One region of the Tessaracoccus sp. MC1627 genome, then DNA from elsewhere that is predicted to be linked to it. Evidence: predicted binding sites of a transcription regulator. Region 1 holds the regulator's gene; the other holds the start of a gene.
What was found. Region 1 encodes HrcA, which represses chaperone genes, less so after heat shock. Its sites were predicted from a motif close to TTGGCACTCGNNNNNNNCGAGTGCCAA; they were not measured.
Positions count from the first base shown of each region.

Region 2: the regulator HrcA is predicted to act here: its motif matches at 5,875-5,901, upstream of groES (co-chaperone GroES).

Region 1 covers NZ_JACJGA010000004.1:381,824-396,903, forward strand. Annotated here, with positions in the region: gene H5399_RS10310 (DUF5709 domain-containing protein) at 98-532, opposite strand; gene H5399_RS10315 (queuosine precursor transporter) at 651-1,373, shown strand; gene tgt (tRNA guanosine(34) transglycosylase Tgt) at 1,355-2,578, opposite strand; gene H5399_RS10325 (16S rRNA (uracil(1498)-N(3))-methyltransferase) at 2,575-3,309, opposite strand; gene dnaJ (molecular chaperone DnaJ) at 3,306-4,466, opposite strand; gene hrcA (heat-inducible transcriptional repressor HrcA) at 4,498-5,502, opposite strand; gene H5399_RS10340 (MBL fold metallo-hydrolase) at 5,567-6,337, shown strand; gene H5399_RS10345 (inositol monophosphatase) at 6,351-7,130, opposite strand; gene H5399_RS10350 (DUF3097 family protein) at 7,159-8,004, opposite strand; gene H5399_RS10355 (hypothetical protein) at 8,019-8,831, opposite strand; gene H5399_RS10360 (ABC transporter ATP-binding protein) at 8,828-9,529, opposite strand; gene H5399_RS10365 (GntR family transcriptional regulator) at 9,526-9,903, opposite strand; gene H5399_RS10370 (CDP-alcohol phosphatidyltransferase family protein) at 9,986-10,546, opposite strand; gene hemW (radical SAM family heme chaperone HemW) at 10,587-11,777, opposite strand; gene H5399_RS10380 (glycoside hydrolase family 31 protein) at 11,800-14,283, shown strand; gene hrpB (ATP-dependent helicase HrpB) at 14,350-15,080, shown strand, end outside.
Region 2 covers NZ_JACJGA010000009.1:31,294-46,373, reverse strand. Annotated here, with positions in the region: gene H5399_RS16070 (ABC transporter permease) at 1-1,443, shown strand, start outside; gene H5399_RS16065 (ABC transporter permease) at 1,457-2,449, shown strand; gene H5399_RS16060 (ABC transporter ATP-binding protein) at 2,459-4,219, shown strand; gene H5399_RS16055 (8-oxo-dGTP diphosphatase) at 4,221-4,703, shown strand; gene H5399_RS16050 (class I SAM-dependent methyltransferase) at 4,682-5,848, shown strand; gene groES (co-chaperone GroES) at 5,992-6,288, shown strand; gene groL (chaperonin GroEL) at 6,298-7,881, shown strand; gene guaB (IMP dehydrogenase) at 7,994-9,499, shown strand; gene H5399_RS16030 (GuaB3 family IMP dehydrogenase-related protein) at 9,522-10,622, shown strand; gene H5399_RS16025 (chorismate mutase) at 10,639-10,932, shown strand; gene H5399_RS16020 (NAD(P)/FAD-dependent oxidoreductase) at 10,932-12,110, shown strand; gene H5399_RS16015 (NAD(P)-dependent oxidoreductase) at 12,114-12,947, opposite strand; gene cysK (cysteine synthase A) at 13,020-13,949, opposite strand; gene guaA (glutamine-hydrolyzing GMP synthase) at 14,036-15,080, shown strand, end outside.

The DNA.
Region 1 (15,080 bases):
CCATATCCAGATGGAGGGGTGCCAGATCGCCCGATCCGGTACACCGCAGCCAGGACATGATTGCTCAGTGGTTTCCCTGGGCGCGCCGTCGGATACTTCAGCGCTCCAGGAGCGAGAGGTCGTCCTCGTCCTCCGAGATGATGTGCATCGCCGCCTCCTCGGCGCTGGCGGCGCCGCCCCCGAATCCGACGTCCACGCCCAGCGTGTGCTCAGTACCGCCTCCGGCCTGCACCGCCATCAGGCGACCTGCCCGGGCTGCGCCAACCTCGCGGGGCTCGTGGGTGGGGTTCCAGTCGTCTTCGGCTGGGGCAGGCTCTGGCTCCTCCTGCTTCATCCGCATCTCGAGAGTCTCACCGCGGTGCATCTCCTCAGGTGTGTTGCCGAAGCCCTGCGCTGGAGACCACTTCTCCGGGGTGACGTAGCCCTCGTCCAGGACGTCCTCTACCCCGCGGTCAATCAGCGAATCGGCGGGCTGCAACTGGTCGAGCTGCTCGGACTCGTCGGGCATGTACTCCATTGCAATGTCGTCCATAAATGAATCTTGCCACCCTGCGGGACCCCCCGCGGCGTAACGCGCAGGCTCCCGGGGAACTCGCCTGGACCTCGCTGAAGGCTCCGGAGCACCGGCACCAGCGGCGTATAATGCGGCGGTGCAGCAGACCCAGGACGCCCCACCATCCGGAGCCGACGTGAGGTTCGCCGAGCGTCCTCGCGGGGTGTTTGACGTTGTCGTGGGCCTGTTTGTGGCGCTCCTGCTGATCAGCAACGTCTCGGCGGTCAAGCTGATCCAGTTCGGACCGGAGTGGACCCCGTTCGGGATCCCGGTGCTGCCCCTCATCACGGACGGCGGCGCGTTCCTCTTCCCCCTCACCTACGTCCTGGGCGACGTCCTCGCAGAGGTCTACGGCCTGAAGGGCGCCCGGCGGGCCATCGTCCTCGGTTTCGCGGTCTCGATACTGGCGTCGGTCACGTTCCTCGCCGTGGGCGCCGCACCCGCGGCCGCCGAGTGGCCCAACCAGGAGGCCTTCACCGCGGTGCTGGGGTTCGTGCCGCGCATCGTCGCGGCGAGCCTGCTGGGATACCTGGCCGGCCAGTTCCTCAACGCCTGGGTCCTGGTGGCCATGAAGCGCCGCTCCCACGACGGATCGTTGTGGGCCCGGCTGCTGGGCTCCACCGTGGTGGGCGAGGCGGCCGACACCGTCATCTTCTGTGTGGTCGCGTTCGCCGGGGTGGTGAGCGGCGCCACCCTGCTCAACTACATCGCGGTGGGCTACCTCTACAAGGTGCTGGTCGAGGCGCTCTTCCTGCCGGTGACCTACCGGGTGATCGCGATGGTGAAGAGACGCGAGCCGAGCTACGGCCGATTGGCGTAGAACCGGCCTAGACTTTCCTCCCGGAAGGCGTGGAAGTCCCCTGACTGCAGCGCCTCGCGCATCCGGTCCACCAGACGCACCGTGAATCTCTCGTTGTGGATCGTGGCCAGCGTGGCCGACAGCATCTCCTTGCCCTTGAACAGGTGGTGCAGGTAGGCGCGGGTGTAGTGGGTGCAGGTGTAGCAGTCGCATCCGTCCTCCAGCGGTTCGAAGGAGCGGCGGTGCCGGGCGGTGTTGACGTTGTAGCGGCCATCGGCGGTGTAGATGGCGGCGTTGCGCGCGACACGTGAGGGGTTCACGCAGTCGAACGTGTCTGCGCCCCGCTCTACTGCGGCGAACAGGTCGTCGGGCTCGGAGATGCCCAGGAGGTGTCGAGGCTTGTCCTCCGGCAGCTCCTCCACCATCCATCCGATCGTGGCGCCCAGGTTCTCCTTCTCCAAGGCACCGCCCAGGCCGAAGCCGTCGAACGACTGCCCGTCCACGTCCAGGTCGGCGAGGTCGCGCGCGGCCCGGCGACGTAGATCCTCGTACTGCGCCCCCTGGATCACCCCGAAGAGGGCCTGGTACGGCCTGCCTTCGCGCTCGAGCGTGAGCCGCCGATGCTCCGCGAGGCAGCGCACTGCCCAGCTGTGCGTCCGCTCAACCGAGGACTCCTGGTAGGCGCGCGTGTTCATCAGCGTGGTCAACTCGTCGAAGGCGAACATGACGTCCGCGCCGAGCTGGTGCTGAATGCGCATCGATGCCTCCGGCGTGAACCGGTGCCGGGTGCCGTCGAGGTGGGACTTGAAGGTGACGCCGTCGTCGTCGACATGCGCCATCCGCGTCTTCCCCTCGGCGATGACGTCGTCGTCGGCCAGCCCGGTGGTGTCCATCGCCAGCACCTTCTTGAAGCCCGCCCCGAGGCTCATCACCTGGAACCCGCCAGAGTCCGTAAAGGTGGGCCCCGGCCAGTTCATGAAGCGGCCCAGCCCGCCGGCCTCGTCGATCAAGTCCGAGCCCGGCTGCAGGTAGAGGTGGTAGGCGTTGGCCAGTACCGCCTGCGCGCCCAGGCCGGCCACCGCCTCCGGCAACACGGACTTCACGGTGGCCTTGGTGCCCACCACCACGAACGCCGGGGTCTGGATCTGCCCGTGTGGGGTGTGGATGACGCCCGTGCGACCCCCCGCATCCTCGAGCCGCTCGCCGACCTCGAATGAGAAGCTCACGGGCGCCTGGCCAGCACATCCAGCTGGCCGAGCGCCACGGCGGCCGCCGTCGAGGTCCTCAGGACGCCGTCGCTGATGGTGACCAGCTGCGCGCCGGCCGCCACGAACCGGTCGAGTTCCTCGGGCGCGATGCCGCCCTCGGGCCCGACGATCACCAGGCCGGTGCCCTCCTCGGGGAGTTCGACGTCTGCGATGTGCTGGGACGCGTCCTCCTGCAGGACCAGCGCCACGTCAACGCCGGCGATGGCGCCCACGACGTCCGCAGTGGACACCGCCAACACCTCGGGCACGAACATCCGCCGTGATTGCTTGGCCGCCTCGCGGGCCGTGGCTCGCCACTTGTCCAGCGACTTGTCCGCCCGATCGCCCTGCCAGCGCACGATGGAGCGGGCGGACTGCCACGCCAGGATCTCGCGGGCGCCCAGCTCCGTGGCCATCTGCACCGCGAGGTCGCTGCGGTCCCCCTTGGCCAGTGCCTGCACCACGCCCCAGACGAGCGACGGCGAAGGGGCCGCGATGACCTCGAGGATCCTGGCCACCAGTTGGCGCCGGTCCGCCTCGATCACCTCGGCCCGAACCCCGATCCCGCGGCCGTCGGACAGCAGGACGTTCTCCCCCACCGCGACGCGCTTGACCGCGACGGCGTGGTGAGCCTCATCCCCCGTCACGACGACCAGCTCACCTGGTGACAGGTCGCCCGTGAACTCGGCGAGGAAGAGGGGGTCGGTCACGAGAACCACTCGGAGAGCTTGCCGAACACTCCCTTGTGCCCCTTCGCCGCGATGGCCTCCGGGACCGATTCGTCGCGCTCCTCAGCGAGGAGGCGCAGCAGCTCGCGCTGCCGGTCATCGAGCTTGGTGGGGGTCTGGACCAGCAGTGTGACGCCCAGGTCCCCGCGGCCGCCGCCGCGCAGTCTCGGAACCCCGCGCCCCTTGATCCCGATCCGGGTGCCCGCCTGCGTCCCGGCCGGGACCTCGACGGACACGGTGCGGTCCTCTACCGCGGACTGGTCCCAGTCGGCCTCGAGAGTCGCGACGTCCACCGTGGTCCCCAGCGCGGCCGCGGTCATCGGGAGCCTGACCACCACCTCCAGGTTGTCGCCCTCGCGGCGGAACGTCTCGTGGGGCAGCACGGACAGCTCCACGTAAAGGTCTCCGGCAGGTCCGCCGCCCGGGCCCACCTCGCCCTGCCCCTCCAGGTGGATGCGGATGCCCGTGGACACGCCGGCGGGAATCCGGACCTGCAGCGTCCGCGTGGTGCGCACCCGTCCCTCGCCGGAGCACTCACCGCACGGACGCGGGATGACCGTGCCGTATCCGCGGCAGGTGGGGCAGGCCTGGGCGGTGCGGATGTCGCCGAGGAAGCTGCGCTGGATCTGGCTGACCTCGCCCGCGCCGTCGCACGTGGTGCAGGTCACCGGCTCCGAGCCGGGCTCGCCGCCCGCGCCGCTGCACTTGGGGCACACCACGGCGGTGTCCACCTTGAGAGGCTTCGTCACGCCGAAGACCGCCTCGTGCAGTTGGAGGGAAACCCTCACCAGCGCGTCCTGGCCTTGACGGACGCGGGATCGGGGGCCACGCCCCCCTGCCGCGCCGAACATGGCGTCGACCAGATTGGAGAAGTCGAACCCCCCGGCGAACCCGCCGCCGAAGCCGGAGAAGCCGGCGCCCTGGCTCATCGGGTCGCCGCCCCGATCGAACACGGCGCGCTTGTTGGGGTCGCTCAGGACCTCGTAGGCCTCGTTGAGTTCTTTGAACTTCTCGGCCGCGCCCTCTTCCTGGGCGACGTCGGGGTGCACCTTCATGGCGCGGCGGCGGTAGGCCTTCTTGATGGCCTCGGGGGTTGCGTCCCGCTCGACGCCAAGGATGTCGTAGTAGTCCTTGCTCATATCTTCTTGCTTCAGCCTTCGGGTGGGGGATCTAGCCTTCGTTGAGGAATCTGCTCACGTACCGCGACACTGCTCGCACCGCGGAAATATGGGACGCGTAGTCCATGCGGGTGGGTCCGACCACGCCGAGGCTGGCGGAGCGCTCCACGCCGTAGCCGGACGCGATGAGGCTGCTGCCCCGGAATCCCTCGGCGGTGTTCTCTTCGCCGATGCGCACCGTCACGTCGTCGCCCGCCGCCTCGCCCAGGAGTCGCATGAGCACCACCTGCTCCTCCAGCGCCTCCAGCAGTGGGCGCAGGTTGGTCTCGAACGCCTGGCTTGAGGCGAGGTTGGGCAGCCCGGCCACCACAACGTGCGCGGCCGGCTCGGCGGCGATGGCCTCCAGGACCGCGGCGACCACCGGGCCCGCGAACGGCCTGTCATCGGGTGCGACTCCCTCCAGCATGGCGGCCAGGGCCCCGGCCGCATCCGCCGGCGTCCGTCCGACAATGGCCTCGGCGATCCGGTTCCGCAACGCCTGCAGCCGGCCCTCGTCCGTGAGCGGAGTCTCCAACATGGTCTGATCAACGCGCCCCGAGGATTGGACCACGATGACCATCAGGCGCTCGGGCGTCAGGAGCAGCAGCTCGACGTGGCGCACCTGGGTGCGCTGCGCCACCGGATACTGCACGATGGCCACCTGGCGGGTCAGCTGGGCCAGCAGCCGGACGGTGCGCATGACCAGATCGTCGACGTCGGCGGTGCCGTTGAGATAGGTGGTGATGGCGCTGCGCTCAGCGGGCGACAGCGGCTTGATGTGGGCGAGCCTGTCCACGAAGAGCCGATAGCCCTTGTCGGTGGGGATGCGGCCGGCGCTGGTGTGGGGCTGCATGATGTAGCCCTCCTCCTCCAGCACGGCCATGTCGTTGCGGACCGTGGCGGCGGAGACGTCCAGCTTGTGGCGTTCAACCAGCGCCTTGGAGCCGACCGGCTCGCGGCTGGCCACATAGTCGGTCACGATGGCCTTCAACACGTCCAGTTTGCGGTCGTCGAGCATGTCACCTCCCAGCTGGCACTCATAGACGGCGAGTGCCAGTGTAGCTGCATCTATGCTGGCTGCCATGACGCTGATCTGGACCCCCGTGACTCCCCGCGTGTACGTGACCACGCTCGATCAGCACCGGGTCAACGTGGGACTCATCGTCGGTGATGACGCGGCACTCCTCATCGATGCCGGTAACACAGCCGCCGAGGGCGCCGAGCTGCTGGCCTCGGCCACCGCGCTGGCGGGTGTCCCGGTGACGCATGTGGCGCTGACGCACGGCCACCACGATCACGTCGGCGGCCTCCCAGGCATGTCGGGTGTCCAGGTGGTCGCGCACGAGGACCTGGACGACCCCGGGGTGACACGGAGGTTCTCGATGGCCCTGGCGCTGCACCTCGGCGGACAACGGGTGGAGCTGCTGCACTTCGGCGAGGCGCACACCCGCGCGGACATCGTGGCGTTCGTCCCGGAGGCGAACGTGGTGTTCGTCGGGGATCTCCTGGAGGAGGGCGCGGACCCGCAGATCGACGAGTCCACCTCGCTTGCCAACTGGCCCACCGTCCTCGACGGCGTACTCGGCGCCAGCAGCTCCCTCACCAGGTTCGTTCCCGGCCACGGGGCGGTGGTGGACCGCGAGTTCGCCTTCGTGCAGCGGGCGGAGATCGCGATGCTCTACAGCTCGTGCGAGATGCTCATCCAGCAGGGTGTGCGGGCGGAAGAGGCCGCCACCGCCGTCGAGTGGCCCTTCGGCCCGGAGACTCTTGCCCTCGCCCTGCCCAAGGCCTACGCCGAGTTGGCGGCCAAGGGTGTGGAGCCGAAACGGCAGCTGCCCATCCTCAACCTGTGATCTGATCCTGTGGTCAGCTCTGGTGAACGGGCCACGTCTCCAGAGCGGTCTGCCAGGTGTCGGCATCCCGCGCCACGATCAGCCCCCCGCTCCGTGTCTGGAGGCCGTAGTCCACGCCGTCGACCGTTCTGCTCACGCCCCCGGACTCGGTGACCATGAGCGACCCCGCGAGATGGTCCCACGGGTGCAGGGTGGAGTACACGAGGAAGTCCACGTCACCATGCAGCACCATCGGGTAGTCGAATGCGCAACACCAGGCGCTCCGGGTGACGGGGCTGAGGCGTCCAGCTGCCGTGAACCCGTGCAGAGCACGTTTGGCCGTCGCCCCTAGTGGGAGGCGCCCGTTGGGGGTCCGCGCGATGGGGGCGCCGTTGAGCGCGGCGCCTGCGCCGTGCTCGGCCACGTAGGCGCGGCCGGTCTGCGGCTGATAGATCCAGCCACGGGTGGTGACCCCGTTGCGCACCTCCGCCAGCATCACGCCGTACTCGTCGCGTCCTGAGACGAAGTTGCGCGTGCCGTCGATGGGATCGATGAGGAACGCGTGCTCTGCCCCGTGGACACCGTCGAGCAGGCTCGGGTCGGCGAACACGCCCTCCTCTCCGACGATGACTGCCGATGGGTAGACGCCACGGAGGAGCCCACTCAGATACACCTCGGCTTCGCGGTCCGCCACGGTGACGAAGTCTCCGGGATTTTTCTCCTCGACGTCACCGGCGGCCAGCTGCCGGAAGCGCGGAACCACCACCTCTGAGGCCGTTTCCTTCAGCAGGTCCAGGATGCCTTGGGTGTCCATGGGACTCACCCTATCGGCGTGTGGGCGATCACTCGTCTTCGAGATGGTCCTGGGTGACGAAGTCGATGAGAGTCTCCACCTTGGTGAGCAGCTGGGGCTCCAGGTCGCGCCAGGAGGCCACGCGCGCGAGGATGGCCTGCCAGCCGCGCGACACGTCGGCCTGATCCTCGTGTGGCAGCCCCATCGCCTTCAGGGTGCCCTTCTTGAAGTCCACATCCCTGGGCACCTGGGGCCAGGACTTCAACCCGACGCGCTGGGGCCGGACCGCCTGCCAGATGTCGATGAACTCGTGCCCCTCGACCAGCACCGTGTCACGGTAGCCGGCCGTGTAGACCTGCTTCGCGATCCGGGATTCCTTGCTGCCCGACACGAGATGGTCGACGAGGATGCCGAGCCGCCGCCCCGGCTCGGGAGCGAATTCAGCAACAATCCCGGGGAGATCGTCGATGCCCCCCAGGAACTCGACGACGACGCCGACGTGACGCAGGTCCTCGCCCCACACCTTCTCGATCAGCTCCGCGTCGTGGCGACCCTCGACGTAGATGCGGCTGGGCAGCGCCACCTTCGCCTTCACCGGTTCGGCGGAGGCTCGCGAGCCCGAGGCCGTGTACCTGGGCTTCGACGGACCGCCCCGAAGCCGGGGCTTGAGCGCGACGGGTTGGCCCTCGAGCAGGAACCCCGGGCCGAACGGTGCCGAGCGTCGCTTACCCTTCCGGTCCTCCAGCACCACCAGGCCGTTCTCCCAGCCGACGACGGCGCCGCAGAAGTCGTCGAACTCGACCACCTGGTCGAGCTCGACGGCCACGTCGCGGGTCTGCTTCAGGTGGGCCTTCTGCCATCCGGGGGTGAGCACGTCCTTCGAGTATCTGTCCACGGGGCGCGAGGCTATCAGCGCAACTCCGCCTTCTTGGCGAACGACACCGACCCCCACACGATGGCCGCGAACGCCACCGCGAAGATGCCGAGGAACACCCCGACCGGCACGATGTTATTCGAGTCCATGGTGAGGATGTCCGGCAGCACGTCGGTCCGGACGCGCAGGGCACCGTCGAGGTAGGTCACCTGCAGCGGGATGAACGCGCCGAGCAGGCCCGCCAGCTGGCAGGCGACGTAGAAGAGGAACCACACCAGCACCGGGCCGCCGAGCCCCAGCTTGTTGCTCCACGACTCGCTGCCCACCGAGGCGGCGAAGAAGTACGACGCCAACCACTGCAGCGGGAGCAGCATCAGCAGAGCGACGACTAGGACGACGGCCCACCCGGGGGTGCCGGTGATGACGTCCCACCCCCTGGCGAGGGAGCGGTTGAGATCGGCCACCGTGCTGCCTCCGGTCACCGCAAAGCTGATGGCGCAGATGTACAGGAGGCCCAGACCCACCAGGACGGAGAGCAGGCTCAGCGCGTAGGCGTGGGCCAGCTTGACCCAGTAGATCGTGGTGCCCTTCACCGGGAGTGCGCGCGTGAGGTAGCCGGTCTTCGAGTAGGAGGAGCGGTAGAACTCGATCCCGAGCGAGATCGGCACCAGGGCAGGCACGGCCACCGCGCCGACGGCGCTGAGCACGGCGAAGAGGATGTTGAGCGGGGCGGGGAGGACGACGGCCAGCAGCGTGGAGAGGCCCGTGATGGCCAGGCCGGCCAGGACGATGAGGCAGAACCAGCGCAGCGTGCGGCGGGCCTCGTGCTTGAAGAGTGTGGCGATCATGAGCGGTAGACCTCCCGGAACAGCTGGTCGATGGACTGGTTGCGCTCGGCCCTGAGGTCGTCGACGTCTCCCGTGAGCAGGATCTTGCCGTGGCGCATGAGCGCGACGGCGTCGAGGACGGGCTCGAGGTCGTGGATGAGGTGGGTGGAGATGACCACCAGCGCGTCCTCGGGGAGGTCGCGCACGATGGCCTCGAGCAGCACGTCGCGGGCGGCGGGGTCGACGCCGGAGATGGGCTCGTCGAGCAGGAACACCTTCGCGTCGCGCGACATGGCCAGGGCGATCTGCACCTTCTCGCGCATGCCCTTGGAGAGGGTGTTCAGCTTGCGGGCGGGGTCGAGGCGGAAGAACTCCAGCAGGCTTCGGCACTTGGCCTCGTTGAAGTCGGCGAAGAAGTCGCCGAAGATGCCGATGCAGGCCTCGATGGTGTCGCCGTCGGCGAGGAAGCTCGAGTCGGGCAGGAAGCTGAGCATCGACTTCGTCTCGGGGCCGATGGGCCTGCCGTGCACGAGCACCTCGCCTTCATACTGGGTGAGGGCGCCGGCGAGGATCTTCAGCAGCGTGGTCTTCCCGCTTCCGTTCTCGCCGAGCAGGCCGACGATCTGGCCGCCGCCGAGCGTGAGCGACAGGTCGTTGAGCGCGGGCATCGGCCCGAACTTCTTGGTCAGGTGGGCGATGTGGATCGCCGGTGCGGTCATGATTGGGTTCCTTCCTGGCTGGCCGACCAGCGTCGGCCGAGGAGAGTGCGGGCGTCGTCGAGGCTCATGCCCAGACCCTGCGCCCGCCTTGCGTAGTCGGTGGCGGCGTCGGCGGCCAGGGCCAGCCGCGCCTCGGTGATCAACCCCGCGTCGTCGGTGACGAACCGGCCGGCGGTTCGCTCCGGGTGGCTGAGGCCGAGGCGGTCGAGTTCGGCCAGGGCCCGTTGGACGGTGTTGGGGTTGACCTTGAGCTCGCCCGCCAGGTCCCGGACGCCGGGGATGCGCTGCCCCGCCCTCCACTCGCCGACGACGATGCGGCGGGTGAACTCGGCCTGCAGCTGGATCCAGATCGGGCTGCTGGTGTCGAAGTCCATGTCCACCTCCTCATGTGTCGTTGTATTAGTTGCTTAATACACTAACACAAGGAGGGGCCTGGGAGAAGTGCACGGTGGCGGATCAGTGGCCGCGTCGCTCGTGGAAGGCGATGTCGCGGCCGAAGGAGAAGACGAGCAGGGCAAGCGCCACCGCGATCACGGCTTGTCCCACCCAGAGCGGTAGGAACGGCGCCAGAGCCGTCACCAGCGCCACGGCCTGAAGCGCGGCGATGATCCGTCGCGACTGACGGAAGGGCAGCGGCAGGAGCCAGGCCGGACGGATGAGCCCGCCGAGCCAGAACAGGTAGCGGGCCAATCCGATGCCCAGGGCCCAGGGCGCCCAGGGGAACACCGCGATGCTGAGGACCAGCAGCACGGCCGAGTCCGCCTCCGTGTCCCACCGAGAGCCGCGCGCGGTGACAGTGCCGGTCCGGCGGGCGACTGGTCCGTCCACGGCGTCGAGCACGACGGTGGGTAGGGCAAGCAGGAACAGCGCCCAGCCACGGTCCGGGAGCAGGCCGAGGTGGGTGAGCACCACCAGGACGGCGCAGCCGACGCCGAGGGCGGCACGCGTCAGCGTGACCTTGTCGGCCGGTGTCAGGCGCAGCCCCGCCCGCTCAGCCACGGGCGTCGGCGTGCTCATCGCCCGAGCGTAGCGTTGCGGAAGCCGGTGTGAGCCAACCTCAGTCGAGCAGGCCGAGGATCACGCCGTCGGCCAGCAGGCGGCCGGGTCGGGTCAGACGCAGCCGCAGGCCGTCGCGGGTGGCCAGCCCCTGCGCCACCACGCCGTCGACCCTCGCCAACTCCGACGGCGTCAGCACCCCGAGCGGCAGGCCGTCGGCCAGGCGGAGCTCCAGGAGGACTCGCTCGATCCGCCGGTCGTCGTCGCTCAGGACCTCGCGCGCCAGGGCCGGAGATTCCCCCGCCGCCAGCGAGGCGGCATAGCTGCGCGGATGCTTCCGGTTCCAGAACCGCACCCCGCCGATGTGGGAGTGCGCGCCGGGCCCGATGCCCCACCAGTCCGCGCCCCGCCAGTAGGCCAGATTGTGCCGGCACTCACCGCCCGCCCTGGCCCAATTGCTCACCTCGTAGTTCGCGAAGCCGAGCGCACCCAGGGTCTCGTCGGCCACCAGGTACTTGTCGGCCAGGTCGTCGTCATCGGGCATCGCCACCTGCCCGCGCTTGACCTGCATCCCCAATCGGGTGCCCTCCTCGACGATGAGCGAGTAGGCGCTGACGTGGTCGACGGGGGTGGACGTCACCGCGTCGAGGCTCGCCCGCCAGTCGTCCATCGACTCGCCGGGGGTGCCGTAGATGAGGTCGAGCGAGACGTGCTCGAAGCCCTCCTCGCTCGCCCAGCGCGCAGCGTCGAGTCCGCGGCGGGGGGTGTGCACGCGCTCCAGCACCCGCAGCACGTGCGGCACCACCGACTGCAGGCCCAGCGAGAGCCGCGTGAACCCGCCCCCGCGGAGCGCCGCCAGGTACTCCGGGGTCAACGTGTCGGGGTTGCCCTCCGTGGTCACCTCGGCGTCGGGCGCGAGCTCGAAGCGCTCCCCGATCGCCCGGAGCAGCCCGATCAACTGCTCGGCGGGCAGCATCGTCGGGGTGCCGCCGCCGAAGAACACCGTCTCCACCCGGCGCGGCCCGAGCACGCGGGCGGCGAGATCGAGCTCGGCGACGGCGGCCCCCAGGTAGGTGTCCGGCGACAGGTCGCCCAGCTCGCTCGGGGTGTAGGTGTTGAAATCACAGTATCCGCAGCGGGTGCGGCAGAACGGCACGTGCACGTACAGCGAGAAGGGCACATCGCCTGCCAGCGCGGCCTCGGGGAGGGAACCGTCGACCGGGGCCGGGTCGCCGTCTGGGAGCTGTGCCATACCGGCAACCATAATGGGCCCCATGACTTCGACGGATCCAACGCTTCGCCAGGCCACCCCGGACGACTACCGCGGGGCGCATTCGACGCCCCGTGAGGGCTCGACGATCACCGGTGACCGCTATCGGATCACGGTGCTCACCGACGGGCTGCTCCGATTCGAGTGGTCGACCTCCGGCGAGTTCGAGGACCGCCCGACCACGCTGGCGATCTTCCGCGATCAGCCCACGCCAGAGTTCGAGGTGGTGCGCACAGAGCGGGGCCTGCGCATCCAGACGTCTCGTTTCGACCTCAGCTACGACGAACAGGCACCCACCGCCGCCGGGCTGCAGGTGCAGGTGCGCGGCAAGGTGACCGCCCACCAGTCGGTCTGGCGCTACGGCGACCAGTCGACGCTGCCCGCGTGGCACCAGCAACCCGACTTCCAGCAGCGCGTGCCCGCGCGCGGCAACCTCGGCGGCACCGCCCGCACGTTGGACGAGGCCAACGGGCCCGTGCCGCTCGAGCCGGGCGTGCTGTCGGAGCGCGGGTTCGCCGTCGTGGACGACTCCGAGTCGATGCTCTTCACCGCCGACGGCTGGGTCGAGGCCCGCGAGCGGCGCGGCCGGGCGGAGTATGAGGACCTCTACGTCTTCGCGTTCGGGCACGACTTCGCCGCCGCCCTCGCCGACTTCCACCGCCTCTCCGGCACCCAGCCGGTGCTGCCGCGCTGGGCGCTCGGCAACTGGTGGAGCCGCTACCACCGCTACACCGCCGACTCCTACCTCGAGCTGATGGACCGGTTCGAGGCCGAACGGATCCCGTTCAGCGTCGCCGTCTTGGACATGGACTGGCACCTGACCGACGTCGACCCACGCTTCGGCGCCGGCTGGACCGGGTACACCTGGAACCGCGAGCTGTTCCCCGACCCCGAGTCCTTCCTCGCAGAGCTCCACCGCCGCGGCATGCGCACCACCCTCAACGTGCACCCCGCCGACGGCATCCAGCCGCACGAGGACGCCTACCCGGCCATGGCCGAGGCGATGGGCATCGACCCGTCCACCGAGCTCTCGGTGCGCTTCGACGCCGCAGACCGCACGTTCATGGAGAAGTACTTCTCGCTCGTCCACCACCCCCTGGAGGACGAGGGCGTCGACTTCTGGTGGCTCGACTGGCAGTCGGGCCCCCACTCACGGGTGCCGGGCATCGACCCGCTGTGGGTGCTCAACCACACCCACTTCCTCGACAACGCCCGCGGCGGCCGCACCCCGCTCACCTTCTCCCGCTACGCCGGGCCCGGCTCGCACCGCTACCCGGTGGGGTTCTCCGGCGACACGCACATCACGTGGGAGTCGCTGCAGTTCCAGCCCTACTTCACCGCCACCGCCGCCAACATCGGCTACGGATGGTGGAGCCACGACGTGGGCGGCCACATGTTCGGCTACCGCGACGACGAGCTGATGGCGCGGTGGACCCAACTGGGCACCTTCTCCCCCATCCTCCGCCTCCACTCCTCCAACTCGCCCTACGCGGGCAAGGAGCCGTGGCTCTACGCGGAGCCGCACCGGACCGCCATCGCCGAGGCACTCCGGCTGCGCAACCGCCTGGTGCCCTACCTGCACACCATGAACCGCACCCAGAGCCAGGCCGGGGCCTCGCTCGTGCGCCCGCTGTACCACGTGCACGGGCAGATCGAGGCGCGCCAGTTCCCCAACGTCTTCTATGTCGGCACCGAGCTCCTGGTGGCCCCGATCACCGAGCCCGCTGATCGCGAGACGCGGATGGGGGCTGCCGCCGCGTGGCTGCCCCCGGGCCTGTGGTTCGACCTGCAGACGGGCTACCGCTACGACGGCGACCGCCGGATCCAGCTCCACCGCGACGCCACCGGCATCCCGGCGCTCCTCCGCGCAGGGGGCATCGTGCCGATGGCCACCGACGACCTGCAACCCGCCGAGGCCAACCCGGAGGCGCTCACCGTCGTCGTGGCGGCCGGCGCGGACGGCAGCTTCGAGTTGATCGAGGACGACGGCGCCGGCGCCCTGGCGACGACGCGGATCTCCATCGGGGATGGCGAGCTGCGCGTCGAGCCGGCCGAAGGCGCCGTCGACGCGCTCCCCGCCACCCGCGACTGGACGTTGATCCTGCTCGGCTTCGACGACGTGCACGAGCCACATCTCGACGGCGCCGGCCAGGTGACCGAAGCCGCACGGCTCGACGGCGCGCGCCAGCTCCTGCGCGTCGCGGGCGTGCCGCGGGAGGCGGGCTTCGCCGTGCGCGCCGAGGGCCTGCGCGGCCTGGGCTCCAACCCGGTGCTGGAGCGCGTGGAGTCGTTCCTCCAGCAGTCGCAGATCGGCTTCTCCCTCAAGGAGGCCATCGCCTCGCGGGTGCGGGAGGGCGGCATCGCCACGCTGTCTGAGCTTCCGGCGCTCCGCGTGAACTCCCCCTCCGGCCTCGAGGAGCCCCACGCCCGCGCCTCGGCCCCCGTGATCGGCGCCCTCACCGAGCTCCTCCTGGCCAGCCGCGACTGATCCCGGCGCATCCACCCCGCCCTCAGTGTCCCCCCGGGGCTGCGCCCGGCACGGCACAATGGGGCGATGCCCACCCTCGCCCAGCTCGCAGCCGACGGCGCGGGCCTGCCGTTCGCGGCGGCCGCCGACGCCCTGGCTGACGCCGTCCGCACACGGGGCGTCGCGGTGGTCGAGGCGCCACCAGGCACCGGCAAGACCACGCTGGGGCCGCCCATCGTCGCGGGGCTGGTCGACGGGCGGGTCGTGGTCACCCAGCCTCGCCGCGTGGCGGCCCGCGCCGCCGCCCGCCGCCTGGCCTCCCTCACCGGCACCACCCTCGCGGAGCTGATCGGCTTCACGGTCCGCGGGGAGCGCGCCGTCGGCCCGGGCACCCGGATCGAGATGGTGACCCCAGGCGTGCTGCTCCACAGACTCCTGCGCGACCCCTCCCTGGAGGGCGTGGGCGCCGTCATCCTCGACGAGGTGCACGAACGCGGCCTCGACACCGACCTGCTCGTCGGCCTCATCGCCGAGGTGCGCGAGATCAGGCCAGACCTGGCCGTGGTGGCGATGTCGGCCACCGTCGACGCCGCCGGGTTCGCGGCCCTGCTGGGCGGCGGCGAGCCCGCGCCCATCGTGGGCGTGCCGGCCGTGCTCCACCCGCTCGAGTCCCGCTGGGCGCCGGGCCCGTCCCCCCTCGACGCGCGCGGCGTCACTCGCTCCTTCCTCGAGCACGTGGCCGCCACCACCGACGCGGCCTTCCGGGAGCGGCCGGGTGACGGCGACGTCCTGGTCTTCCTGCCCGGGGTCCGCGAGGT
Region 2 (15,080 bases), on a different contig from region 1:
GTCATCAACTCAGGAGACCCGCTGCAGGATCTGCGGGAGTCCAACGACCCGAACCGCGAGAACCGCATGCGCCAGCGGATCGAGACGATGGGGCTGAATCTTCCCTGGTACGAGCGCTACCTCGACTGGTTGGGGGGCGCTTCGAAGTGCCTCATCGGGCAGTGCGACCTCGGCGTGGCGCTCAACGGCCAGTCCGTCAACGCACTGGTGGCGGTCGCGGCCGCCTCCACCCTTCGCCTCGTGGTCTTCGCCACCCTGTTGGCCATCACCACCGGCGTCATCCTCGGCATCATCACCGCCATCCGCCAGTACAGCGGCTTCGACTACGGCGTCACCCTCTTCGCCTTCATCGCCTTCTCCCTCCCCGTCTTCTGGCTGGGCGTGCTGCTCAAGCACTACGCAGCCATCGAGTTCAACAACTGGATCGTCGACGCAGACCTGAGCTGGCCGGTGATCATCGGCGTGGCTGTGGTGTTGGCGTTCATCCTGCAGGCCGCCATGGGGGGCGACCTCAAGCGTCGCCTCATCACGTTCGCAGCCATCGCGGCCGGCGCGGCGGCCATCCTCATCTACTTCGACGCCGTGACCTGGTTCCGTCGTCCCGCCATCGGCATCCCCGTCTACGTCCTCGCGGTCCTCGGCGCCGCGGCGCTGGTGATCATGCTCACCTCCGGCTTCCAGAACCACCGCGTCCGCAACGCCGTCGGGGCCACCGCAGCAGTCTCGCTCGTCGGGTACATCGCGATGCGCGGCTACCTCATGGACAACGGCTCGGTCGCGGTACTGCTCATCTGCTTCGCGGCGGCGATCGTGGCCGGGGTCGCGGCCGGCCAACTGCTCGGCGGGTTCTCCAGACGCCAGGCCACCTTCTCCGCCGTCGTCACAGCGCTGCTGGCCTCGCTCCTGGCGGTCAGCGACCTCCTCCTCTCCAACTGGGCCCAGTACCTGGAGGAGCAGCCCCGCCCCATCCCGACCATCGGCTCGATGACGCCCAACTACGAGTCGACTTTCTGGATGCACTCGATCGACACGCTCACCCACCTGGTGCTGCCCACCGTGGCGCTGACGCTGATCTCCATCGCGTCCTACACCCGCTACACCCGGGCCTCGATGCTGGACGTGCTCAACCAGGACTACATCCGCACCGCGCGGTCCAAGGGCATCTCGGAGCGCAAGGTGATCACCCGGCACGCGCTGCGCAACTCGCTCATCCCGCTGGCCACCATCGTGGCGTTCGACTTCGCCGGGCTCATCGGCGGCGCGGTGATCACCGAGACCGTGTTCGGCTGGCAGGGCATGGGCAACCTCTTCCGCACGGGCCTCGCCCAGGTGGACCCGGCGCCGGTGATGGCGTTCTACCTCGTCACCGGCACCGCCGCGGTGATCATGAACATGGCGGCCGACATCGCCTACGCCATCCTCGACCCGCGGATCTCCCGCTAGGAAGTGGCCCACCATGACTGACACGAACAACGCCGCGCAGCTCGACGAGGTCCACGAGGCCGACTACGAGATCGAGTCCATGCCGGACGAGACCACGACCACCGACAAGTCCTACTCACAGGGACAACTCGTCCTGCGCCGGTTCGTCCGCCACCGTGGCGCCATGATCTCGTTGACCATCCTTGTGCTGATCATCCTGCTGGCCACCACGTCCATCGGCTTCGGGCCCATTCCCGGATGGTGGCCGAAGAACCACGTGGACCTCTATCCGGTAGCTCTCCCGGGTGGCGCGCCCACCCTGACCCTGTGGCCCTTCTCGATCGGGGAGCACCCGTTCGGGCAGACCACGATCGGCAAGGACTACTTCGCCCTGGTCATGCTCGGCACCCAGAACTCGCTGACCATCGCCTTCACCGTCGGCATCGGGGCCACGATCATCGGCACCCTCGTGGGTGCGGCCGCCGGCTACTTCCGCGGCGTCGCCGAGTCCTTCCTCATGCGCGTCACGGACCTGTTCATCATCATCCCCACGCTGGTGCTGGCCGCCGTCCTCGGCCGGATGGCCGGCAACGTCGGCGGCATCTTCGCGTTGGCCGGCATGCTGGCCATCGTGTCCTGGACCGGCCTGGCACGCCTCGTGCGCGGCGAGGTCCTGTCGCTCCGCGAGCGGGAGTTCGTGGCCGCGGCGCGCGCCGTCGGCACGTCCTCGTGGCGGATCATCGTGCGCCACATCCTTCCCAACGCCCTCGGCACGATCATCGTCAATGCCACCCTGCTGATCTCGGCCGCCATCCTCGTGGAGACGGCGCTGTCGTTCCTGGGCTTCGGCGTCCGCCCGCCCAACACATCGCTCGGCCTCCTCATCTCGGAGAACCAGAACGCGCTGAGCACCCGTCCGTGGCTCTTCTGGTGGCCGGGCGTCTTCATCGTCTCCATCGCGCTCTGCGTGAACTTCATCGGTGACGGTCTCCGTGACGCGTTCGATCCCCGCCAGCAGATGGACTGAGGTACTCCCATGACCACCACCCCCCGTTTCACCGGCGAGAACCACGTCCTTAAGTTCGACGAGCTCGACGTCCAGTTCCGCACCGAGTTCGGCACCGTCCACGCCGTCAAGGGCATCACGCTCAGCGTTGAGCCCGGAGAGGTGATGGCCCTGGTGGGCGAGTCCGGCTCCGGCAAGTCGGTCACCGCCACCACCGCGCTCGGGCTGCTCCCGAAGACCGCCCGCATCCAGGGCGAGACCCGCGTCACGGACCAGAGCATCGGGACGCTGTCCGGCCGACAGCTGAGGTCCATCCGCGGCAACCGCGTTGCCATGGTGTTCCAGGAGCCCATGACCGCACTCAACCCCGTGATCAAGATCGGCGAGCAGCTCACCGAGTCCATGGAGGTGCACGGCGTGGCCTTCGGGCGCGAGGCGTGGGACCGCGCCGTCGACCTGCTCAACGCCGTCGGCATCCCCAACGCCGAGCGCCGTGCCAGCCAGTTCCCGCACGAACTGTCCGGGGGGATGCGCCAGCGCGTGGTGATCGCCATGGCCCTGGCCTGCGACCCCGAGGTAATCATCGCCGACGAGCCCACCACGGCCCTGGACGTCACGGTGCAGGCCGAGATCCTGGACCTGCTGCGATCGCTCAAGGACAAGCTCAACACCGGCATCCTGCTGATCACCCACAACATGGGCGTGGTGGCGGACATGGCCGACAACGTGGCGGTGATGTTCAAGGGCAACATCGTGGAGCGCGGCCCCGCAGAGCAGGTGCTCCTGCACCCCACCCACCCCTACACCAAAAAGCTGCTGGCCGCCGTGCCGCGGCTCGGCCAGGGGCACGGACAGTTCGGTGTGGCCCCCCACCCGGTGAGCCCCACGGCTGAGGCGGCCCTGGAGGTCGACGAGCTCGTGGTCGAGTACCACCGCGCGGGCAAGAAGCCGTTCCGCGCCGTCGACGGCGTCAGCTTCGGCGTTCGTCGGGGGGAGATCGTCGGCCTGGTGGGTGAGTCCGGCTCGGGCAAGTCCACCATCGGCCGCGCGCTGCTCGGGCTCATCCCGTCGGATTCCGGCCAGGTCCGCGTGTTGGGGGAGGATCTGCTCTCCCTCAAGGGCCAGGCGCTCAAGGGCCTGCGCAAGCGGATCGGCGTCATCTTCCAGGACCCGGCCGCCTCGCTCAACCCCCGGTTCCCCATCGGGGACGTGATCGCCGAGCCGCTCAGCGTGCACAAGGTGGGCGACGCCAAGACACGGCAGGCGCGGGTCCACGAACTCCTGGACGCGGTCCAGCTCCCGCGCACGGTCTACAACCGGTACCCGCACGAGTTGTCCGGCGGCCAGCGGCAGCGCGTCTCCATCGCCCGCGCCCTCGTGCTCAGCCCGGACCTGCTGGTGGCCGACGAGCCCACGTCGGCGCTCGACGTCTCCGTGCAAGCCTCGGTACTGGCCATGTTCACCGCCCTCCAACGGGACTTCGGTTTCGCGTGCCTGTTCATCTCGCATGACCTGGCGGTGATCGACTCGCTGGCGCACCGCGTCGTCGTCATGCAGTACGGCAAGATCGTGGAGAAGGGCGAGCGCGAGCAGGTGCTGCTCAACCCGCAGGAGGAGTACACCAAGCGCCTGCTGGCCGCAGCGCCCGTGCCGGACCCGATCGAGCAGCGCCAGCGGCGGCAGGCCCGCCACGAACTGCTCAGATCGCTCGGGGACGAGATGGTGGAGTTCGACACCCGCGAGCTGGACTTCGATGGAACAGACCGCACCCAGCGCCAACCCCGGCCCTGACATGGCGTACGCGCCCGAGCTGACCACGCTGGGCTACATCGTGAGCCCGGACCGGCGCCGGGTCCTGCTCGTGCATCGGATCTCCCGGTCCGAGGACGAGCAGCTCGGCAAGTTCAACGGCCTCGGCGGCAAGGTCGAGCGCGACGAGGACGTCGCCTCGGCGATGCGTCGCGAGATCCGCGAAGAGGCCGGAGTCGAGGTGACCTCGATGCGGCTGCGCGGCACAGTGTCCTGGCCGGGCTTCAACGGGCGCGACGTGTTCGGGTTCGTGTTCCTCGTCACCGGCATCGACGGCGAGCCGTACCCCTCGAACCCGGAGGGGACCCTGGCCTGGCACGACGTCGACACGGTCATGGAGCTGCCGATGTGGGACGGGGACCGGCACTTCCTGCCACTGGTCTTCGACGAGACCGTGCCCCAGTTCCACGGCGTCCTGCCCTACGACGGCGGGCACAGCGTGGGATGGCGGTTCTCGGCGGAATGACCGGGCGGGAGGCCGCCCTCGCGGCCGCGATGCGGGAGCCGGATCCGTCGTCGCTGGGCGCCGCGTCCCGCCTGCGCGCCGGGTTCGGCCCCGATGAGGCCGCGTGGGCGCTGACGCAGGCGGCGCTGCGCCGACGGGCGCGGGCCAAGTTCGCCCGTGCCGACGAGATGCTGTTCACCCACGCGGGTCTGGAGCAGGCCACCCGCGACCCGGTCCGCCGGTGGCGCGCGGCGCTCTTCGCTGCGGCCGGGGTGGAGTCGGTGTGGGACCTGGGCTGCGGAATCGGGGCCGACGCGATGGCCCTGGCCGAGGCGGGGCTCGCTGTGCACGCCGTCGACGCCGACCCCGCCACCGCCGAGGTGGCGTCCTGGAACCTCGGCCTCGTGGGCGCCGGCCCGGGCGCGGTGGCGCGCGCCGAGGAGGTGGCGGTGCCGGAGGGCGACGGCGTGTTCCTGGATCCCGCCCGCCGCACGGCGAAGGGCCGCACCTGGAACGTGGCGGACTTCACGCCACCGTGGTCGTTGGTGCTCGATTACCTGGCCTCAGCCAGGTTCGTCGCCGTCAAGCTCGGCCCGGGACTGCCCAAGGAACTCATTCCCGACGGCGTGCGCGCCACGTGGGTGAGCGACGGCGGCGACGTGGTGGAGGTGTCGCTGTGGAACCGGCTGCCCGAGGGGCGCTCGGCCGTGCTGCTGAGCGACGGCGCGGTCCTGGAGCTCGCCGGCGCGGGGGAGGGGCCGCCTGTCGCCGCGCCGTTGGGGCGCTACGTCTACGAGCCGGACGGCGCCGCCATCCGGGCAGGCCTGGTGGGGGAGTCGGCCCCGGGGGCCTGGCTGCTGGACCCGCACGTGGCCTACCTGTCCTCCGACGAGCCCATCGACACGCCCTGGGCCACCCGCTTCGAGGTCCTCGACGTGCTCGACCACTCCGTCAAGGCGCTGCGCCGGTACGTCCGCGAGCGCGGCATCGGCACGCTGGAGATCAAGAAACGCGCCATCGACGTGGACCCGGCGGCGCTGCGCCGCGAGTTGAAGCCCAAGGGCAGCGCGGCGGCCACGATCATCCTCGCACGCACCGTCGACGGGACGGTCGCCATCATCGCGAAGCGGTCCGGACAGAGCACTTCTGGCACTCGGCTTGATTGAGTGCTAAACCCCGGATAACGTAGGTGCTGGCACTCGACCCTGTCGGGTGCTAATGGTCGGACGGCACCCGCGACGACGCCCGGCCACTTCACACTGACCTACAAGCCGGCCTCCGGGTCGGATATGACAGAAAGGTGTTTGACGTGGCAACCACGATCAAGCCGCTCGAGGACCGGATCCTCATTCAGCCCCTTGAGGCCGTCCAGACCACCGCTTCCGGCCTTGTCATCCCCGACACCGCCAAGGAGAAGCCCCAGGAGGGCAAGGTCATCGCCACCGGCCCCGGCCGCATCGATGACAAGGGCAACCGTGTCCCGCTCGACGTCGCCGAGGGCGACATCGTGATCTTCTCCAAGTACGGGGGCACCGAGGTCAAGTACGACGGCCAGGAGTACCTCCTGCTGAACGCCCGCGACATCCTCGCCGTCGTCAGCAAGTAAGGACCACACATGCCGAAGATTCTCGCTTTCAACGAGGAGGCACGTCGCGCGCTTGAGCGCGGTGTCGACGCCCTCGCCAACACCGTCAAGGTCACGCTCGGCCCCAAGGGCCGCTACGTGGTCCTGGACAAGAAGTGGGGAGCCCCCACCATCACCAACGACGGTGTCACCGTCGCCAAGGAGGTTGAGCTCGACGATCCCTACGAGGATCTCGGCGCTCAGCTCGCCAAGGAGGTGGCCACCAAGACCAACGACGTCGCCGGTGACGGCACCACCACCGCCACAGTGCTGGCCCAGGCCATGGTGCACGCAGGCCTGCGCGCCGTGACCGCCGGGGTCAACCCGATCGGCCTCAAGCGAGGCATCGACAAGGCCGTTGAGGCCGTCGTCGAGCGCCTCCGTGAGAACGCGCGCCCCGTGGACACCACCGCCGACATGGCGTCGGTGGCCACCATCTCCTCCCGTGACGAGCAGATCGGCGATCTGATCGCCGAGGCGTTCGACAAGGTGGGCAAGGACGGCGTCATCACCGTCGACGAGTCCAACACGATGGGCACCGAGCTCGAGTTCACCGAGGGCATGCAGTTCGACAAGGGCTACCTGTCCCCGTACTTCGTCACCGACGCGGACCGGATGGAGGCCATCCTCGAGGATCCCTACATCCTCATCAACAGCGGCAAGATCTCGTCGATGAACGACCTGCTCCCGCTGCTGGAAAAGGTCATCGCCGCCAAGGGCACGCTGTTCATCGTGGCCGAGGACGTCGACGGCGAGGCCCTGTCCACGCTGGTGGTCAACAAGATCCGCGGCACCTTCACCTCCGTCGCGGTCAAGGCGCCCGCCTTCGGCGACCGCCGCAAGGCCATGCTGGAGGACATCGCGATCCTCACCGGCGGCCAGGTCGTCGCCCCCGAGGTGGGCCTCAAGCTGGACCAGGTCGGCCTTGAGGTGCTGGGGCGCGCGCGTCGCATCCTCGTCACCAAGGACAACACCACCATCGTCGACGGTGCGGGCGAGCACTCCGAGGTCAGCGGCCGCGTTGCGCAGCTGCAGGCCGAGATGGCCCGCACGGATTCGGACTGGGATCGCGAGAAGCTCCAGGAGCGTGTCGCGAAGCTGGCCGGAGGCGTGTGCGTCATCAAGGTCGGCGCCGCCACCGAGGTGGAGCTGAAGGAGAAGAAGCACCGCATCGAGGACGCGGTGTCGGCCACCCGCGCTGCCATCGAGGAGGGCATCGTCGCCGGCGGCGGCTCCGCCCTCATCCACGCCGGGGAGGTCCTGGCGGACCACCTGGGCCTCGAGGGCGACGAGAAGGCCGGTGTCGACGTGGTGCGCAAGTCCCTCGTCGAGCCGCTCCGCTGGATCGCCGAGAACGGCGGCGAGGCGGGCTACGTCATCACCTCGAAGGTCGCGGAGATGGAGGTCGGCCACGGCTACAACGCCCGGACCGGCGTCTACGAGAACCTCGTCGAGCACGGCGTCATCGACCCGGTGAAGGTGACGCGTTCCGCGCTCGCCAACGCCGCGTCCATCGCCTCGCTCCTGCTCACCACCGAGACCCTCGTGGTGGACAAGCGCGACGACGAGAGCTGACCGCTCAAGAGCGCCGCAGGGCCCCGTCCGGTTCGTCCGGGCGGGGCCCTGCCGCATAGACTGGCCGGACTTGGGGCAGCAGAGACGAGAAGGTGGACGTGTGTTCGAGGAACTGACCGGCGCTGGAGTGCCTAGCCCCTTCGCGGCGCTGGGCCTGACCTTCGATGACGTGCTGCTGCAGCCCAACCAGTCGGACATCATCCCTTCCCAGGTGTCCACCAGCACGCAGCTGACCAGGCGGGTGCGGCTCAACGTCCCGCTGGCCTCGGCGGCCATGGACACGGTCACCGAGTCCAGGATGGGCATCGCGATGGCGCGCGAGGGGGGCATCGGCATCCTGCACCGCAACCTCTCCATCGAGGACCAGGCGCACATGGTGGATCAGGTCAAGCGCTCCGAGGCGGGGATGGTCAGTGACCCCATCACCGTCAGCCCTCAGGCCACCATCGGTGAGGTGGACGAGATCTGCGCCACCTACCGGATCTCCGGCACCCCCGTCGTCGAGGCCGACGGCACCCTGGTGGGCATCATCACCAACCGCGACATGCGCTTCGAGGACGATCCCGGCCGCACCGTCGGTGAGGTCATGACCCGGATGCCGTTGGTCACCGCACCCGAGGGGGTCTCGAACGAGGAGGCGCTGGCGCTGCTGGCCAGGCACAAGGTGGAGAAGCTGCCCATCGTCGACGGCAAGGGCAAGCTCACGGGCCTCATCACGCTGAAGGACTTCGTGAAGGCGGACAAGTACCCGCATGCCGCGAAGGACAGCCAGGGCCGGCTTCGGGTAGGGGCAGCCGTCGGGTTCTTCGGGGACTCGTGGGACCGGGCCATGGCGCTCGTCGAGCAGGACGTGGACGTCATCGTCGTGGACACCGCTCACGGTCACTCCCGAGGTGTGGTGGAGATGATCAAGCGGCTCAAGGCGGAGCCGGCCGCGGCGGAGGTGGACATCATCGGCGGAAACGTGGCCACCTACGCCGGCGCCAAGGCGCTTGTGGAGGCAGGCGCGGATGGGGTGAAGGTGGGGGTCGGCCCCGGCTCGATCTGCACCACGCGCGTGGTGGCCGGCGTCGGCGTGCCCCAGGTCACCGCGATCTACGACGCGGCCCGGGCCTGTCGGCCGGCCGGCGTGCCGGTGATCGGCGACGGCGGACTGCAGTACTCCGGAGACATCGCCAAGGCCCTCGTGGCCGGCGCCTCGTCGGTGATGCTCGGCTCCCTGCTGGCCGGCTGCGAGGAGAGCCCCGGCGAGTTGGTGTTCATCAACGGCAAGCAGTTCAAGAGCTACCGGGGCATGGGGTCGCTGGGCGCGATGGCCGCCCGGGGTCGCAAGGCCTCCTACTCCAAGGACCGCTACTTCCAGGGTGACGTCACCGCGGACGACAAGCTCATCCCCGAGGGAATCGAGGGTCAGGTCGCCTACCGTGGGCCGCTGGCCGCGGTGGCCTACCAGCTCGTGGGCGGCCTGCGGCAGTCCATGTTCTACTCGGGCGCCGGGACCATCGCCGAACTGCAGGAGCGCGGGCGGTTCGTCCGCATCACCTCGGCCGGTCTGCGAGAATCGCACCCGCACGACATTCAGCTCACCGCCGAGGCGCCCAACTACTGGTCGCGCTAGAGACCCAAGGAGAACCGTTTCCATGTACGAGCTCGGGCGCAGCAAGCGCGCCAGCCAGGCCTACGCGTTCGATGACGTGGCGATCGCCCCGGCGCGCCGCACGCGGGGCGAGGACGAGGTGGACCTCACCTGGAAGATCGACGCGGTCTCCTTCGACGTGCCCATCGTTGCGGCGCCGATGGACTCGGCGATGTCGCCTGCCACCGCCATCCGGATGGGGCAGCTCGGCGGCCTTGGGGTGCTCAACCTGGAGGGCCTCTGGACCCGCTACGAGGATCCGCAGCCCCAGTACGAGCGCATCACCCAGGAATCGGACCAGGTCACGGCCACCAAGCGGTTGCAGGAGATCTACGCCGAACCGGTGAAGGCGGAGCTGATCCGGGACCGGCTGGCCGAGATCCGCGCCGCCGGTGTCCCGGTCGCGGGGTCGCTGTCTCCCGCGCACACTCTGGAGTTCGCGCCCGTGCTGGAGAAGGCGGGCATGGACTTCTTCGTCGTCCGCGGCACCACCGTCTCGGCGGAGCACGTGGGCGGGCAGGACACGCTCAACCTCAAGGAGTTCATCTACCGCTTCGACCTTCCGGTGCTGGTCGGCGGAGTGGCCACCTACCGCGCGGCGCTGCACCTCATGCGCTCCGGCGCGGCGGGCGTTCTGGTGGGCTTCGGCGGCGGCGCCACGCACACCACCGCCTCGGTGCTCGGCATCGAGGTGCCGATGGCTTCGGCGGTGGCGGACGTGGCGGAGGCCCGCCGCGACTACCTGGAGGAGTCCGGGGGCCGCTACGTGCACATCCTGGCCGACGGGGCCGTCGGCCGCTCCGGGGACATCGCCAAGGCGATCGCCTGCGGCGCGGACGCCGTCATGGTCGGCTCCCCGCTGGCGCGCGCCACGGAGGCGCCGGGCCGCGGCTGGCACTGGGGCAGCGAGGCGTGGCACGCCCGGCTCCCGCGCGGCGAGCGCTCGTTCTTCGAGCAGGTCGGCACACTGGAAGAGGTGGTGCTGGGCCCGTCGCGGGTCCCGGACGGCACGATGAACCTGGCCGGCGGCCTGCGCAAGGCGATGGCGCTGACCGGATACACAGACCTCAAGTCCTTCCAGAGGATCGACCTGATCCTCCACTGACCCCCGAGGAGCGCCGATGGACGACGCACTGACCGAGCTGAAGCGCCTGCGCGGAAGCATCGACAACATGGACTCGGCCCTCATCCACCTCCTGGCTGAGCGCTTCAAGGTGACCCAACGAGTGGGCGAGCTCAAGGCCAAGGCGGGCCTGCCGGCCGCGGACACGGCCCGGGAGGCTCAGCAGATCGCCCGGCTCCGGGCGCTCGCCGCCGATGCGGACCTGGACCCCGAGCTGGCGGAGAAGTTCCTGACCTTCATCGTCGCCGAGGTGGTCCGCCACCACGAGAAGATCGCACGCGGGGAGGGCTGATGTCACGGATCGTCGTGGTCGGGGCCGGGTTGGCGGGCCTTCGGGCCGCGGGGTTGATGGCGGCCTCCGGCCGCGACGTGCTCGTGCTCGAGGGCTCCGGCGTGGTCGGGGGGCGCGTGGCCACCGACGTGGTGGACGGCTTCCGCTGCGATCGCGGCTTCCAGCTACTCAACCCGCTCTACCCCGCGGCCCGCCGCGCCCTGGACATGGGCAGGCTGGACCTGCACCGTTTCGGTCGCGGGGCGGCGCTGCTCACCGACGATGGGCTCCAGGTGCTGGCGGACCCCACCCGCCACCCGCAGCACGCGGCGGGGCTGGTGCGCGGGCCCCTCACCCCGGGAGACCTGGCAGCGGTGGCGCGCTGGGTGAAGGCGTCCGGGCAGGAGAGCCTCACCCTGAGCGGTGCCCTGGATGCTGCGGGCTTCTCGCCGGTTGTGCGCCGCGTCGTCGAGCGGTTCTTCTCGGGGGTGACGCTTGACCCCGAAGGGGCCACATCGGCGTCCCAGGTGCGCCGGCTCGCAGGCTTCTTCGCACTCGCCACCCCCGCGGTCCCCGCCCAGGGCATGGCCGCCGTGCCGCTGCAGCTCGCCGAGCCGATCAGAGACCGGATCCGGCTCGGCGCCCGGGTTTCCGCGGTGCTGCCCGGAGCGGGCGGCGTCGAGGTGCGGCTCGCCGATGGCTCCGTCGAGCGAGCTGACACAGTGGTGCTGGCGGCCGGGCCGCTCGGCAACGCGGCGCTGCTCGGGCTTCCAGCGCCCGCGATGCTGGGGGTGACCACGTGGTGGTTCGCCGCCGACGAAGCCCCCACCCGATCGCCCTTCCTGCATCTCGATCTCCGCGACGGCGCCCGCCTGGCGAACGCCTGCGTCCAGTCCAATGTCGCGCCGTCCTACGCCCCGGCGGGGCAGCACCTCGTCCAGGCAAGCGCAGTGGGAGACCACGCTCTGACGGACGCCGACGCCGCCAGGGAGGCGGGCAGCGTGCTGGGCGCAGACGCCTCGCGCTGGCGCCTGCTCGTGCGCCATGACATCACCCACGCCCTCCCCGCCCTGCCGCCCGGGGCTCGCGCCCTGATGCCGGTGCCCGCCGGGGTGCTGGTGGCCGACGACCTGCCCGGCGCGTCGATCCAGGACGCCCTCGCGTCGGGGGAGCGGGCCGCCCGGGCGGTCATCGGCTGAGGGTCAGGCGGGCACCTCGTCGCGCCAGGAGTGCTGGGGTGCGAAGCCCATCTGCTCTTTCGCGGCCCGGTTGCTGAGCAGCGTGCCGAACTCTCCGACGCTGTCCGGAACCTCGATGCCGGGGTGGATCGCGGCCAGCGCCTCCCGCGTCGGCATGTCCAGGATGATGTCGTCGGCCGCGATGACGAAGGCATGCGAGCCGGACAGGCTGGCCGTGAGCGCGTCCTCGCAGGACTGGGCGACATCGCGGGCGTCGATGTAGCCGAAGAGGTTCCAGCGACGCGCCTCGGGTTCCTTGGCGAAGGCCGGCTGCTGCGCGTAATCCTCGACCGTGAAGATGTTGGACAGGCGGAGCCCGATGAAGGGGATGCCCGCCCACCGCGACACCTGCTCCGCCATGGTCTCCGTCATCACCTTCGACAGCGAGTAGGTGGAGTTGGGCAGCGGGTAGTGGTCCTCGTCGACGGGGACGTAGCGCACCTCGTCGAACGGAAGCCCCAGCGTGGTCTCGCTGGAGGCGTAGACCACCCGCTTGAGCCCCAGCTTCCACGCGGCGATGAAGACGTTGTTGTTCATGGCCATGTTGGCGTTGAGGGTGTGCGAATCCGTGTGGATCCAGTCCGCCGGAATGTTGGCCAGATGGATGACGGCGTCCGCCCCGGAGAGCACGTCCATGGCCTCGCCGAACTGGGTCAGGTCCGCCCGATAGAACTTGCCGCCGTACCAGGCGGGGCGCCCGGCGACGTCAGTGGCGACGATCTCGTGGGCGGTGTCGACGAAGTGGCGGAGGGTGGCCTGGCCGGCTTTGCCCGAGGCCCCGGTGATAACGATGCGCATGGCCCCAGCTTAGTGAGGCGGGGACGCGGAAAGGGGGCGCCCCGACCGCGGGACGCCCCCTTTCCGACCAGGTCACTTCTCGAGCAGGCCCTCGAACAGGACGGTGGAGAGGTAGCGCTCGCCGAACGACGGGATGACCACCACGATGGTCTTGCCGGCGTTCTCGGGGCGCGCCGCCACCTCGACGGCAGCCGACAGCGCGGCACCGGAGGACAGGCCGACGAGGAGGCCCTCCTCCTGGGCGGCGCGGCGCGCGAACTCGACGGCCTGGTCGATGTTGCGGGGGAGCACCTCGTCGATGACGGAGCGGTCCAGGATCTCCGGCACGAAGTTGGCGCCGATGCCCTGGATCTTGTGGGGGCCGGGCTGGCCGCCGGAGAGGATGGGGGACTCCTGCGGCTCCACGGCGACGATCTTCACCTCGGGCTTGCGCTCCTTGAGCACCTGGCCGACGCCGGTGATGGTGCCGCCGGTGCCGACGCCCGCCACCACGATGTCCACGGTGCCGTCAGTGTCGTCCCAGATCTCCACGGCGGTGGTGGTGCGGTGGATCTCCACGTTGGCCGGGTTCGCGAACTGGCGGGCGAGGACGCCGCCCCTCTCAGCCGCGATCTCCTCGGCCTTCTCGACGGCGCCGCGCATGCCCTGCGGTCCGGGCGTGAGCACCAGTTCGGCGCCGTAGGCGCGCAGCAGTGCGCGACGCTCCAGCGACATCGTCTCAGGCATGGTCAGCACCACCTTGTAGCCGCGCGCGGCACCCACCATGGCCAGCGCGATGCCGGTGTTGCCGGAGGTGCCCTCGACGATTGTCCCGCCGGGCTGCAGCTGGCCGGAGGCCTCGGCCGCGTCGATGATCGAGACGCCAATGCGGTCCTTGACAGAATTCGCGGGGTTGTAGAACTCGAGCTTGGCCAGGACTGTTGCGTTGTCGCCGGCGATGCGGTTGAGCCGGACCAGGGGCGTGCGCCCGATGAGGGCGGTCACGTCAGAGTAAATGTTCATGTCGTCGCCAACCTTCCCCAACGCCCGGATATTCCCGCCGACGGGGGCGAAGTTGCTCCGGCAGGAAAGGCAATAGACTCCCTCCCATGACTGCCCAGCACGAGAAGGTCCTCGTCGTCGACTTCGGGGCGCAGTACGCCCAGCTCATCGCGCGGCGCGTCCGCGAAGCGAACGTCTACTCCGAGATCGTCAGTTCCTCGCTCGACGCCGACGCGATCCTCGCGCTGCGTCCTGCCGCGATCATCCTCTCCGGTGGGCCGTCGTCGGTCTACGAGGAGGGTGCGCCTGGTCTGGACACCAGGATCCTTGAGGCGGGCGTGCCCGTGCTGGGCATCTGCTACGGCTTCCAGGTGATGGCACAGGCGCTCGGCGGCACCGTCACCAAGACGGGGCAGCGCGAGTACGGCCGCACGTCGCTGTCCATCCATGACGGCGGGTGCCTGCTCGGCAGCCTGCCCAACACGCTCAACGTCTGGATGAGCCACGGGGACTCGGTCAGCCGGGCACCGAAGGGGTTCCGTGTGCTTGCCCGCACCGCGGGTGCGCCGGTGGCGGCGTTCGAGGACCTGGCCCGCAAGCTTGCCGGCGTCCAATGGCACCCCGAGGTCCTGCACTCGCAATGGGGTCAGCAGGTGCTGGAGCACTTCCTGTTCACCATCGCCGGGCTCACCCCGGACTGGACGGCCGAGAACATGGTCACCGAGAGCATCGACGCGGTGCGCGCCAAGGTGGGGGGCCGCCGGGTGCTGTGCGGTCTGTCCGGCGGGGTGGACTCCGCCGTCGCCGCGGCGCTCGTGCAGCGGGCCATCGGCAATCAACTGACGTGCGTGTTCGTGGATCACGGCCTCCTCCGCGAGGGGGAGGCCGAGCAGGTCAAGAAGGACTTCGTGGCCGCCACCGGCGTGGACCTCGTGGTCGCGGACGAGCGCGATCGCTTCCTCGGCGCCCTGGCCGGGGTGACGGACCCGGAGGAGAAGCGCAAGATCATCGGCCGCGAGTTCATCCGCACGTTCGAGGCGACGGCGCGGGACCTTGCAGGAGAGCGGGGGATCGACTTCCTCGTCCAGGGCACGCTCTACCCGGACGTGGTGGAGTCCGGTGGCGGTGAGGGAACCGCCAACATCAAGAGCC